3 regions of the Xenorhabdus sp. SGI 60 genome follow, and region 2 is predicted to be linked to each of the others. Evidence: predicted binding sites of a transcription regulator. Region 2 holds the regulator's gene; each other region holds the start of a gene.

Evidence for each region. Region 2 encodes Fur, which represses iron uptake genes when iron is present. Its sites were predicted from a motif close to ATAATAATGAGAACNACTATCAA; they were not measured.
Region 1: ftnA (non-heme ferritin) is a predicted target of Fur. The motif match lies at 2,388-2,410, and genes of this name have one in related genera.
Region 3: ACSJJG_RS01750 (TonB-dependent receptor domain-containing protein) is a predicted target of Fur. The motif match lies at 1,948-1,970, and genes of this name have one in related genera.

The regions. Positions count from the first base shown of each region.
Region 1 covers NZ_CP196860.1:1,639,659-1,643,974, forward strand. Annotated here, with positions in the region: gene pabB (aminodeoxychorismate synthase component 1) at 1-145, opposite strand, end outside; gene ACSJJG_RS07890 (YoaH family protein) at 295-477, shown strand; gene yebF (protein YebF) at 579-944, shown strand; gene pip (prolyl aminopeptidase) at 1,025-1,978, shown strand; gene ACSJJG_RS07905 (DNA polymerase III subunit theta) at 2,042-2,272, opposite strand; gene ftnA (non-heme ferritin) at 2,612-3,118, shown strand; gene yobA (CopC domain-containing protein YobA) at 3,356-3,742, shown strand; gene copD (copper homeostasis membrane protein CopD) at 3,742-4,316, shown strand, end outside.
Region 2 covers NZ_CP196860.1:2,803,917-2,808,232, forward strand. Annotated here, with positions in the region: gene ACSJJG_RS12850 (type I secretion system permease/ATPase) at 1-50, shown strand, start outside; gene ybfE (LexA regulated protein) at 304-594, shown strand; gene fldA (flavodoxin FldA) at 769-1,302, shown strand; gene fur (ferric iron uptake transcriptional regulator) at 1,489-1,938, shown strand; gene ACSJJG_RS12870 (beta-N-acetylhexosaminidase) at 2,083-4,316, opposite strand, start outside.
Region 3 covers NZ_CP196860.1:374,081-378,396, reverse strand. Annotated here, with positions in the region: gene ACSJJG_RS01750 (TonB-dependent receptor domain-containing protein) at 1-1,931, opposite strand, end outside; gene ACSJJG_RS01745 (acetyl/propionyl/methylcrotonyl-CoA carboxylase subunit alpha) at 2,120-3,910, opposite strand; gene ACSJJG_RS01740 (5-oxoprolinase subunit B/C family protein) at 3,907-4,316, opposite strand, start outside.

The DNA.
Region 1 (4,316 bases), 1.2 Mb from region 2:
CGATAATATCAAATCGATTATGCGGATGTTCGGCCGTTCCAGAATGTAACAGCATGGCCCAAGGTAATGCAGAAAGGGGGGCGAAATAGTGAATGGCGAGATCAGGAGAATACGGTAATTGTCGTTTTTGTAATGCAATTTTCATGACGGAATCAATATTGGTGTTTAGCAATCCACAAGGAATAACATATTAATCCACGGAGATTATCATACAATCTTGCTCCTGACTTGAGATAAAACAGGCTATAATCGCCGTTTGCCATTAATTGTTATGTTTTGTTTGAGGTTATAACGATGTTTTCAGGTATGCCAGCATTATCCCATGAAGAGCAGCAAGCTGCCGTAGAAAGGATCCATCAGCTTATTGCCGAAGGAATGAGCAGCGGAGAAGCCATTGCTATGGTTGCTCAGGAATTGCGTGAAAAGCACCAGCACCATGAGCAGATCCATGTTTTATTTGAAGACGGTGAAAACTAGTCGCAACGCATTTTTAACAAAACTCACATAATTACTTTCTATTACATGGTAATTTACCGCAACTTTTAATCCATACTATTTGGATGGTAATAGGAGGTAACATGAAAGCAAGTCAATTTATTCGTCGTATTGGTTTATTGAGTGCAGGTGTCCTGTTTTCTGTTTCGTTTACTGCAACCGCTGCTGATAATGAGCGTGTGGCGAAGTTTATTTCTTGTAAAAATTTAACCAAAGATCAAGTGGCAGCACAGATTAAACAAGATTTTTTACAAAATCGTATTAATCACTGGGATGAAGACAGAAAGCAATTAGGCACAGCAAAACTGATTGCGTGGGTAAATGTCAATGATATTACTGGTGATAAGGACGCATTGCAGGTTCCTTTGATCGTCCGGGGCACGAAAAAAGATAAAAGTTACAATGTCACAATTGATTGTCAAAAAGAGACTATCAATTATAGTAAATAATTTGCCGCGCTATCTTTTCTTTAAATAGGTACGGGATACTGGGGAAGTATCCCGTTTTGTTTAAACAGTGAGAGGGCTTTATGACGGAACAACGAAAACTCTATCCCGCTTATGATGCGTATCAAACAGGGTATCTGGATACGGGAGATGGACACCGGGTTTATTGGGAATTGTGCGGTAACCCGAAAGGTAAGCCCGCAGTATTCATACATGGCGGTCCAGGTGGTGGGATAGCAAACTATCATCGTCAGTTATTCGATCCCGAACGTTATCATATTATGTTATTTGATCAGCGTGGCTGCGGGCGTTCTAAGCCCTATGCTAGTCTGGAAAATAATACAACATGGCATTTGATAGCCGATCTTGAACGGCTGCGTAATCTTATGGGCGTTGAGAAGTGGTTGGTTTTTGGTGGGTCATGGGGATCAACACTGTCTTTGGCCTATGCTGAAAAACACCCGAATAGTGTGTCAGAATTAGTGCTAAGAGGGATTTTCTTGCTTCGTCCACAAGAATTGCATTGGTATTATCAAGAAGGCGCCTCTCGTTTTTTCCCAGAAAAATGGGAGCATACATTATCTATCCTGTCGGAAGAAGAACGTAAAGATGTCATAGCTGCCTATAACAAACGGCTGACCAATGAAGATTTGCAAGTACAATTGGAAGCTGCACGTTTATGGAGTCTCTGGGAAGGAGAAACGGTAACTTTGCTGCCTTCTGCAAGTTCAGCCTCTTTTGCAGAAGATAATTTTGCCTTGGCATTTGCACGTATTGAAAGCCATTATTTTATCAATAATGGTTTTATGGATGAAACCCAGCAATTACTGGATCATATTGATGTGATCAGACATATCCCTGCTGTGATTATACATGGTCGCTATGATATGGCATGTCAGATACAGAATGCGTGGGATTTGGCAAAAGCGTGGCCGGAAGCTGAATTGCACATTGTGGAAGGTGCTGGTCACTCTTTTGATGAAGCTGGTATTTTACACCAACTCATTAAGGCGACTGATAAATTTGTTGGAAAATAGATTTATTGAAAATAGTTAAGATAACCACCCGCAAAGTGGTGGTTATCCTTTCTTATCGTTCTTTCAACGACTTTTAGGCTCATAAGGCAGGCGCGCCAGTAATCTTGATTGCTGGCGGTAGTGCTGTAGGCGTTGTTGGAAATATTCCCGCAGATGTGTTGGTTGTGATTGTTCAACAGTGTTAGGAATGACAGGCATGTTATAACGTTCTTTAAAAGCAACACCGGATGCTGCTAAATCAACATTGACCTTATTCATCTCATCTTTAGATAATCTGGCTAAGTTACGTTCCATTTTGGCCTCTCTGAAAACTCATTTTTAATTTCTCTAACATAACAGAAAATTAATAGACTCTTTTTTGTTTAGCAAGTTGTTTAAAAAATGGCTACAATATACCTTGTAAACATAAATAATATCAATTCTCATTTTTATTAAAAATATTTTTTTGAATAAAAATGTAATTAAATAAAACTGATTCTTATTTTCTTATATTTAATGAGATTTATTCTTGTTTGTTTATATAAATAAATCATTATTTATCAAGTTGTTATATATTTTTATTTTGTTTTTGTATTGTGTGATTTTAATTGGCATAATACGCCAAGTTTAATGAGTTATTAGGAGAATTGGCCGATGTTAAAACAAGAAATGATCAAAAAATTAAATGAACAATTAAACCTGGAATTTTATTCTGCGAATTTATACCTGCAAATGAGTGCATGGTGCAGTGATAAGGGATATGAAGGCGCAGCAGCGTTTTTAAAGACTCATTCACAGGAAGAAATGCAACATATGCAACGCTTGTTTGATTATTTGGGCGACACGGGTTCAATGCCTGTATTAGGCACTATTCAGGCCCCGCCGGTTGAATTTAAGTCTATCTCCGATGTATTCAATCAGACTTATGAGCATGAAAAATTGATCACAGAAGAGATCAATAAACTTGCTCATGTAGCGATGACGACACAAGACTATTCCACTTTCAATTTCTTGCAGTGGTATGTAGCTGAACAGCACGAAGAAGAAAAACTGTTCAAATCTATTCTGGACAAACTGGATATGGTGGGTGAAACTGGAAAGGCCTTGTTCTTGTTGGATAAAGATCTTAAGGGATTGTCTATGGCGCCAGCACACGCCTGATATAGCCTTCGTTTTTCAATTTGATCTGTTTTTCCATCGTAACTCCCGTTTCTTTGCGTGTTTTTTCATGCATTGTGAAACAGGGGTTACGGCTCCCCCTCTTTTAATTCCCATTTTTGCGTAGTGTCTCACAGGTCAGGACATTACCCGTCATTTATCGCAGATTAAACAGATTTTTTGGTATAGAATCTCCCCTCAAGCATAAAAAATTCATCTACATATTAAAGGGTTATCTATATGTTTATTCTTAACATCCGTTCATTCTGGATCAAATTATCTACTCTTGTGGTTCTGTTTGTCGGCATGTCTTGTCAGCAGGCTTTGGCCCATGCACATTTGAAAGATCAGATTCCCGCAGAAAATACAACGGTTGAAGCTGCCCCACAAGCGATCACCTTGAACTTCTCAGAACGTATTGAACTTGGATTCAGTAAGGTAAAATTGATTGGCCCAGAAAAAGCCGTAGTTAAAACAGGTAAGTTGGAACTTGATCCTGAAACCAAAACCAAGTTAATCCTGCCAGTTGAAGGCAAACTTACGGCGGGAAAATACCGTGTTGACTGGAGTGTACTCTCTGTCGATGGCCATAAAACAAAAGGCGTTTATAGTTTTACCGTAAGATAATGATCTCTCTAGAGGCGCTATACATATTCTGCCGTTTCTCTCATTTTGTGGTCGTCATGTTGATGTTCGGCCTTAGCTTATTCACCGTAATGCTTGTTTCTGGGCATTTCTCGATCCTAATGAGAGAACGGTTAAAAGTCGGAGTTTTAATCAGCACCGTGCTGGCTCTGATAACCTCAATCATCTGGTTTATTGTACAGGCTGGATTAATGGGGGATGGCTGGCACGATGTTTATGCTCTGGATATCTGGCTAGCTGTCTTGGGAACCTCTTTTGGGCAAGTATGGAGATGGCAGTTATTGACAGCTGTCCTTGCTATTGGTGGACTGTTCCTTTCCAATATTAAAGTCAGAAATTTCTTGTTGTTAGGTTGCTCGGTTATTTTACTCTCAAGCCATGCTTTCATTGGACATGCAGCGATGTATGAAGGAAGCATAGGGCTATTACTTCAAGCCAATCAGGTTATCCATTTACTCAGTGCAGGTTACTGGTTTGGTGGATTGTGGCCATTCTTAGTGTGTCTGCAATTCTTGCGATTACGGCAGCCAACAGAAACAAACTTATCTCCTAATAC
Region 2 (4,316 bases):
TACAGCAAAATGGCTTATATGCACAACTTTGGTATCAACAAACAAAGTGATGACTGAAAAAGAAATTTATTGAAAATATGAGACTTGTTTCGCTTTAGAATTCATTTCATTATGAAGCAAGTCTCTCTCACCACTCACTAAGAACAGTAACCCGACTATCATTCGGGTCAGGGGTTCATCCTAAATGTAAATGTCGTTTGAGCCATTCCAACAATCTCTCTCATCAACTAGTAGCGACACGCGTCCAGCTAAGGTATTATTGCCCGCTATATTATTGGTACACGCCCATTATCAATTGAATTTATGGCAAAAGAACAAACTGATCGCACCACACTGGATTTGTTCGCAGATGAACGCAGGCCCGGGCGACCTAAAACAAATCCGCTGTCCAGGGATGAACAGCTTAGGATCAATAAACGCAACCAGTTGCGACGAGATAAAGTCAGAGGATTGCGTCGAGTGGAACTCAAACTTAATGAAGATGCCGTTGATGCACTAAACCATCTGGCAAAACAGCGCAACATTAGCCGCAGTGAATTGATTGAACAAATGTTATTAGCCCAACTGACAGAAAAAAATCACCTTGCCGACTAACGGCTTTTATTAAACACAATGAAGCGGTGTCACCACACAAATCTGACAGATTTGTCATGGATGTTTGGTCAAAATAACGCTTTTCATGTTACTGAAACTGACATTTTTCTAGCTGATTTCAGCGTGATGTGTATAGATTTAATACACAAATAAAACAAGAGGTTAACCCATTTTATGGCAATAATAGGTATATTCTTCGGCAGCGATACAGGCAACACAGAGAACATCGCCAAAATGATCCAAGAAAAATTGGGCGGTGCTGATGTTGCTGAAGTCCACGATATTGCCAAAAGCAGCAAAGAAGACATTGAAGCCTTCGATATCTTGTTGCTTGGCATCCCAACCTGGTATTACGGCGAAGCCCAGTGTGACTGGGATGATTTCTTCCCAACACTGGAAGAGATCAATTTCGAAGGAAAACTGGTTGCTTTGTTCGGCTGTGGTGATCAGGAAGATTATGCAGAGTACTTCTGTGATGCTATGGGTACCATTCGTGATATTATCGAACCTCGTGGTGCCATTATTGTGGGCCACTGGCCAACCGAAGGATATCACTTTGAAGCCTCTAAGGGCATGGTCGACGATAACCACTTTATTGGATTGGCCATTGATGAAGATCGTCAACCAGAATTGACGGATGAGCGCGTTGAAAGCTGGGTACAACAGATCAAGGCTGAAATGAGTCTGTCAGAGATTCTAGGCGCTTAATAAGAAGAGAAAAGCCCTTTCAGGCAGGATTATTCTTGCATAATGTGTCATGATATATGAATAGGCATGGTTTTCATTTTTAATATCCATGCCTATAATCAGCAACGTGAAACAGAATCATGATTCCCTCACGATACCCCCAAGTATCATAAGTACACTTAACTCAAGTTACAGGACTGAATCCGCATGACCGACAACAATAAAGCATTGAAAAATGCTGGACTTAAAGTAACACTTCCACGACTGAAAATTCTGGAAGTGCTACAGGACCCAGAATGCCATCATGTCAGTGCGGAGGATCTCTACAAAAAACTGATTGATATCGGTGAAGAGATTGGCCTCGCCACTGTCTATCGTGTGTTGAACCAGTTCGATGATGCTGGCATTGTCACACGCCACAATTTTGAAGGCGGCAAATCGGTTTTTGAACTCACCCAGCAGCAACATCATGACCATCTGATTTGTCTCGACTGCGGTAAGGTCATTGAATTTAGTGATGAATTCATTGAAGAGCGTCAGAAAAACATCGCTGAACGCTATGGAATTAAGCTTTCAAACCACAGTCTTTATTTATATGGTCACTGTGCTGATGGTGATTGCCGCAAAGAAAGCTCGCTTCATGATGCAAAAGCATGATAAACAAGCGCTGACAATAAAGTAATTCGCTCCACTATTTATTCATCTGAATTTATTCATCTGAATAAGCAACCTGCCGAATAATTATCAAGCTAATCGGCAGGTTGCTTTATCAATTTATTGCCCTCATACCTCAAAGAATCGTTAGAATTTAACTTCATCTATGCGGCTAAAACGGTTTCCATCAGTACTGACAGAACGAATTTTCACATTGCCGCTGACATGAGGCCGCTGTCTGTCATTATAATCCTGCCATGTTTTTCCATTATCCAATGAGTATTGAATAACCACCCCCGGTAATGCGATATTCGCTTCCAGTGTTCCTGAAACAATTCTGCCGCCAGGTACAGGCAAACGATAGAAAATTTTCGCTCTATCCAGTTTAGCCAGTTCTCGCTGCCCTATCAGATTGGCAAAGCGTTCCCAGTCTTGTTGCAGGAGAGCCGTATCAACATAATGCGTTATTCCGCCTTTATATTCCCTGCCATGCTGATAATTCTGCTCCCACTCCGCCTGATGCCATGCCCGTTCCGCCAGCGGCAGTAAGCGTGGATAGATCATATATTCCATTTGTTCATCGGTACGCACGGTTTCACTCCACGATTGCCCCGACATACCATAAGCCCCCGGCCAGCGTTTATTACTATGGGTATTAAAGTAATTGCCATCACGATCCATCGAGGTTTCAGCATTTTGTGGCATATTGTTCGGGGCAAAGCTGAAAATTTTCGCCTCATCATTAAAGCGGGTCGCCCAATAGTAGCCCCGCTCTTTCGGATGAACTTCATATGGCATATCCAGATAGATATAATCAGGGCTGGAAACCACAACTTGATAGCCCTTATTCGCCCAGTCATTGGCAGAATCATAACCTCCCCAATACAGGGTATCCCAAAAGTTCACCGCAACATGTTTAGTGGCGAAATCTTTTGCCGATTTGGCATGTTTCAGGCCATCCTGCCATGCCTGCATGGTGCTGATACCATGGTTATTGACGATTTTGCTAACTTCAATGGCAAAGTAGCTGGCAAGTTCATCAACCTCTTTAATGACACCTTGCGCTATCATTTTCTGACAAGCCTGAGATTTTGCCCACGGCTTGTTTTCAATTTTCTGGTTGATAATCCCCTTATCTGGCACAATCACTCCATCTTTATCCTGATATCCAGCGCCCAAACGAATATTTTTCGCCTCATCCCCACCAAAATGCCATGTATTTAACGGCAGACCGGCCTCGTTATGCATGGCAACAATTTCGCTAATCACTTTATCGACAAACCGCTTTGAAGAGTCCATGCACGGGTTAAGATAACTGTGGCGATCATAGAATTGCACGGAAGTTGTATTCGAGGTATCTGTCGGATCAAGCAGACGATACTCATTGGCTTCCTGCTTTTTGCCTTGTGCCATAAGTCTCTTATAACGCGCTTCCATCGACATCACTGCGGCACGAGCATGGGCAGGTATATCAATTTCTGGGATCACTTCTATCTGGCGGGCTTTGGCATAATTCAGAATATCAATATAATCCTGACGGCTAAAATAACCACTTCCCATATTGTTGCTATCTGGCCCTGATCCCAATTGCGGCAATAAGCATTGAGTCTCACTCAGATCATGACAACGTTGACTGCCGATTTCTGTCAACTCCGGTAAGCCTGGTATTTCCAAACGCCAGCCTTCATCATCACTCAAATGGAAATGGAACTTGTTCAGCTTATAGTGGGATATTTGATCAAGCAGACGCAGGACAGCTTCTTTACTATGAAAATTTCGTCCAACATCAAGGAACACGCCACGATATTCAAACCGTGGTGCATCTTTTGCCGTCAGTGTCGCAATCTTTGGCGTTCCATTGGCGGGAAGTAAGGAAAACAGTGATTGCAGGCCATAAAATACGCCAGACTGGTCAAATGCGACAATTTGTGTCCCCTTGGTGGTAATTTCCAATGAATACGCACCGTTTACTCGCCAGGGCTTAGTAAATTGGTTTGCGTTGATTTGGGTCGCTATTCGATAACCGTCATCGGTTAAATGAATATCATGGGCGTTGAAACGTTCCCTAATCACTTCAACCGATTCGCCGCTCAACCCTCCTAACTCTAATTTCACTCCACGGGATAAATCCACATCCTGGGAATAAATGGAAAGTTCTTTCGGTGTCGGAATAATCTGCCCTCGCAGCTTATCTTCACTGATTGTTGCCACCTGCTGGTTTTTGGCAAAGCGGTTTTCAGGCGTCATCAGGATATTGTTATCCGTTGTGGTCCGTTTCCACTGTTCACCTTCCAGATCAGATAAAAATTCGCTGATGTTTTCAGTATCGGTATTTGCCAATACTTGAGGCGCAGCATCACCGGAAGTCGCATACCAACGCG
Region 3 (4,316 bases), 2.4 Mb from region 2:
ATATTACTTACGCCATATCCAGATTTATGTACATCGACAATAATGTCTTCTTTCTTATCGTTCCGGGTCTTACCTTTTGAATTTTTTGACAGAACAAAGCGGGTATTCCAGCCGAGTTCAATGTCAGTTTTGTCAAACAGGTAACTACCACCTACAGTAATAGAGTCACCGATTGATGGCGTGAACTCTAATCCATTGGTAAAGGCTTTGTTAATAAGTTCATTACCTTGGATAATCTTGTTATCGACCTTAGCGTAAGTTGTTTTTAAGGACAAATTACCCAGTTTATAGCCAGTCGCTAATTCAAATCCTTCCAATCTGGCTTTCTGGATATTATGTAACTCACTCTTGGCTAACGTTGTAGACAGGTTTTTAAAATTCGTCTGGAATATTTTACCTGATATAGCTAGCGAGTCATCGTCAGCAAAAACACCAGCATAAGAACCCGCCAAACCCGTTTCCAGATTATAACCGGTTGTAGCTTGCAGGTTATTGCTATGGTTGGAAATTCCCATCAACTCTTTGCCCAATGGACCTCTAAAGAGTTCAGTGTAGTTGGCAAATAATGTTGTGGCCGCGCCAAGCTCGTATTTTAAGCCAAGTGCTTTTGAGACGTGAGCATAGGTTCTCTCAAACGATTCATCCTGTTTATTAATCGTATGATAGTTATAGTGATCCCATCTGATACCCGGTATAACATGAAAATCTGCAAGCTGGATATCATCCTCTAAGTAAATAGAAGATGAATTTGCTTTTTCGATTTCTTTTTTATAGACATTTTCATCGACATCCGTGAATCTCATTCTGGTGTCAAAATATTCATATCCATAGGTTAAAGCGTGGGATAACTTCTGGGTATCAAAACTAGAGGTATTACGAACCTTAATACCTTGGGTTTCAACAATACTATTGAATCCTTGCCCATCCCCGCTTACAGGCTTCATATGGGTAGAAGTTTGTTCCGTATGATAAGCGGATAGTTTTAAATCAATCAGGTCATTATCGACTGGCGCATACCCATAAGTAATATTATGAGTATCGCGGTCAATAGCGTATTTCGCTTTCTTCCCGTTATTTATTTTAGGGCCGATATCATTACCAAAATTTAATCTATGATTGGTTGCAGCATCATTTTTATAATGTTCTTTTGATACATTAATATACTGTTCATCTGTCAGATTAAATTTCGCTTTTAATAAATAATTGAATAACCTTCCATCTGTCGGGATTGGGTCTCGCCCGTTATTATCTCTGCCAGATTTGGAGTCATGCATATTGCGGTGGGTAAAGTAACCTAATAAATCAGCAGCACCCAATCGACCGTATGTCGCTAACGATTGTTGGAATTCAGAACCATTGCTTGAATAGTTTAATTTTCCTTTAGCACCAAATAATTGCCCCGGCGCTAACAGATCACCGGCATCAACGGTTTCAAATTTTAATGCACCACCAATGGCACCAGTATCGTAAGTAATACTGTTACTACCGACCTTGATATCAACTTGCTTTAACATCTCAGGATCGATGCCGTAATTTCCGGCATGGTGGAAGTGATATCCTTCTTGCCTTGCGCCATCAATCGTCACGTTGATAAATTGATCATCCATGCCACGGATTTTGAAGCGTTGCCCCAAAGCACTGGGATGACCGGCTTGTACGCCCGGTACATTCTTTAATATCTCACCGACACTTTGTGCCTGTTTGACTCTGATTTCATTACGACTGACTTTTCTATCTTCTGGTGTTTCCTGAGCATTGTTATCCGCAATAACAACCAATGTATCGCTAGTATTAGTCGATTTTTTGGTCGTATTTTCAACATTTGCAAATGCGGTGGTAGAGATAGCGACTGTCAGCATAGATGCAGACATTAAAGGAACACACAGGCCACTTTTCGCCAGGCTGGCGTAAATTTTGGTAATTTTAGACATTTATTTTCAAGCACAAATACTATTGAGAAGGATTATTATTTACATTTCTAAGAGAAATGTAAATAACTTTACAGACAAGTAGGGGGCAGGCTGGATGAAAAGAGAACAACCACCAGTTCCTGCTATTTTAAGTGACATTAATCTCTATTAATTACTACCCTATATTAATTACTACTTTATGTTAATGACTACTCTATGTTAGCCAGAACACGCTCTGCGTCCTGATAATCCCCTGCTTGGGCACAGAATGTAATTTTTCCTGAACGATGAGCATTGATTTGCACTTCCATTTTCATGGCTTCCATAACCGCAATCACATCGCCTTCATTGACTTGCTCACCTTCTTTAACCATCCAAGAATGCAGGATACCGGAAATAGGGGCTTTTACCTGACGGGGATCTTCCGGCAGTTTTTCTTTTATGACAGATGGCGAAAATTGCTGTCCACTAACAGGAGCTAAATGCGCCAATCCTGCCAATAAATCCGATGGCAATCCCAATTCATGCCTGCGGCCATCAATCTCAATAAAAGTGCGGGTAATATTTTTATCTTCAAGCGGAAACTGACGTAATGAAGCCTCAAGTTCATTCACAAAATCTGTTTCAATCCAGCGGGTGTGGACATTGAATTTATCACCAGAAATAAAATCAGGATGCTCCATTACCGCTTGATGGAAAGGCAAAACGGAGGCTACGCCACGGATCTTAAATTCTTTCAATGCCCGACGTGCCCGAACAATAGCCTGTTCTCGGGTCGCCCCTATGACAATTAATTTTGCCATCAGTGAATCAAAGGTTGCCGGAATTGTAGAGCCATTAATCACACCAGAGTCCAAACGAATACCAGGGCCAGCAGGCGGGATAAATTCGGTGATTGTGCCTGATGTTGGTAGGAAACCTTTCTCCGCATCTTCCGCATTAATACGAAATTCAAACGAATGCCCTCTTGGGATCGGCGTTTCCTGCATGCTTAATGGATAACCTTCCGCTATCCGCAACTGCTCGATAACCAGATCAATGCCTGTTGTCTCTTCTGTCACAGGATGCTCTACTTGTAAGCGAGTATTTACTTCCAAGAAAGAAAGCATTCCCTCTGCACTGAGTAAAAATTCTACTGTGCCAGCCCCTACATAATTGGCTTCTGCACAAATGGCTTTTGCTGACTGATGAATACGTTCTCTTTGTTCCTGAGTTAAAAATGGCGCGGGCGCTTCTTCCACTAACTTTTGGTTACGACGTTGCAAAGAGCAGTCACGGGTACCAAGTACCACAACATTACCCTGTTTATCCGCAATAATCTGTGCTTCGATATGGCGGGGTTTATCCAAAAATTGCTCTATAAAACATTCGCCACGGCCAAATGCCGTTGTCGCTTCACGTACCGCTGAGTGGTAAAGTTCTGCCACTTCATCCATACGCCAGGCAACTTTCAAACCTCGTCCACCACCACCAAAAGCCGCTTTGATGGCAATCGGCAAGCCATGCTGCTCCGCAAAAGCAACAACTTCCTGTACATTTTTGACTGGTTCGGATGTCCCGAAAACCAACGGTGCTCCCACTTTCTGCGCTATCTTACGCGCCTTAACCTTGTCTCCCAGCTCATCAATCGTTTCAGGATGAGGGCCAATCCAAATTAAGCCAGCCTCAATCACTGCCCGGGCAAATTCCGCTCGCTCAGACAAAAAACCGTAACCCGGATGCACCATAGTTGCTCCAGATCTCTTCGCTACCTCCAGCAAACGAGGAATATTGAGGTAAGTTTCTATAGGGCTATTTCCTCCCAAAGAATAAGCCTCATCAGCCAGTTGAACATGTTGTGCGTTGATATCGGCATCCGCATAGACAGTGACTGCCTGTACGCCATAATCGCGGCAAGCTCGAATGATCCGAACAGCAATTTCACCACGGTTGGCAATCAGCACTTTCTTATTAACTTTCTTATTAATCTTGCTATTTACATTGTTCACTGTGGTGTTCATGGCAAATCATTACTCCCTTGAATTTCATGGAATTGGCTAATGGGGTTGAACCGAATTTTGGCATTGACGGGGATCTGACCTGCAAGATCGAGATGATAATCTGCTACTGAGGCAATAACCGGATATCCTCCGGTCAATGGATGATCTGCCAAAAATAGTACCGGCTGCCCACTGGCAGGAATTTGTATCGCCCCTGCACAGGTTCCTTCGCTAGGCAATTCTTGTCGCTTAATTCGCGATAGTGAGCACTCACCATTTAATCTCAACCCAATTCGATTAGATTGAGGCGTTACTTGCCAAATCTGCTTGCTCAATAAGTCGATGGATTCTTGCGTAAACCAATCTGTACGAGGGCCAAATAGGATATCCAATACTACGATTTCATCTTTATTTGGCATGTCAAAAG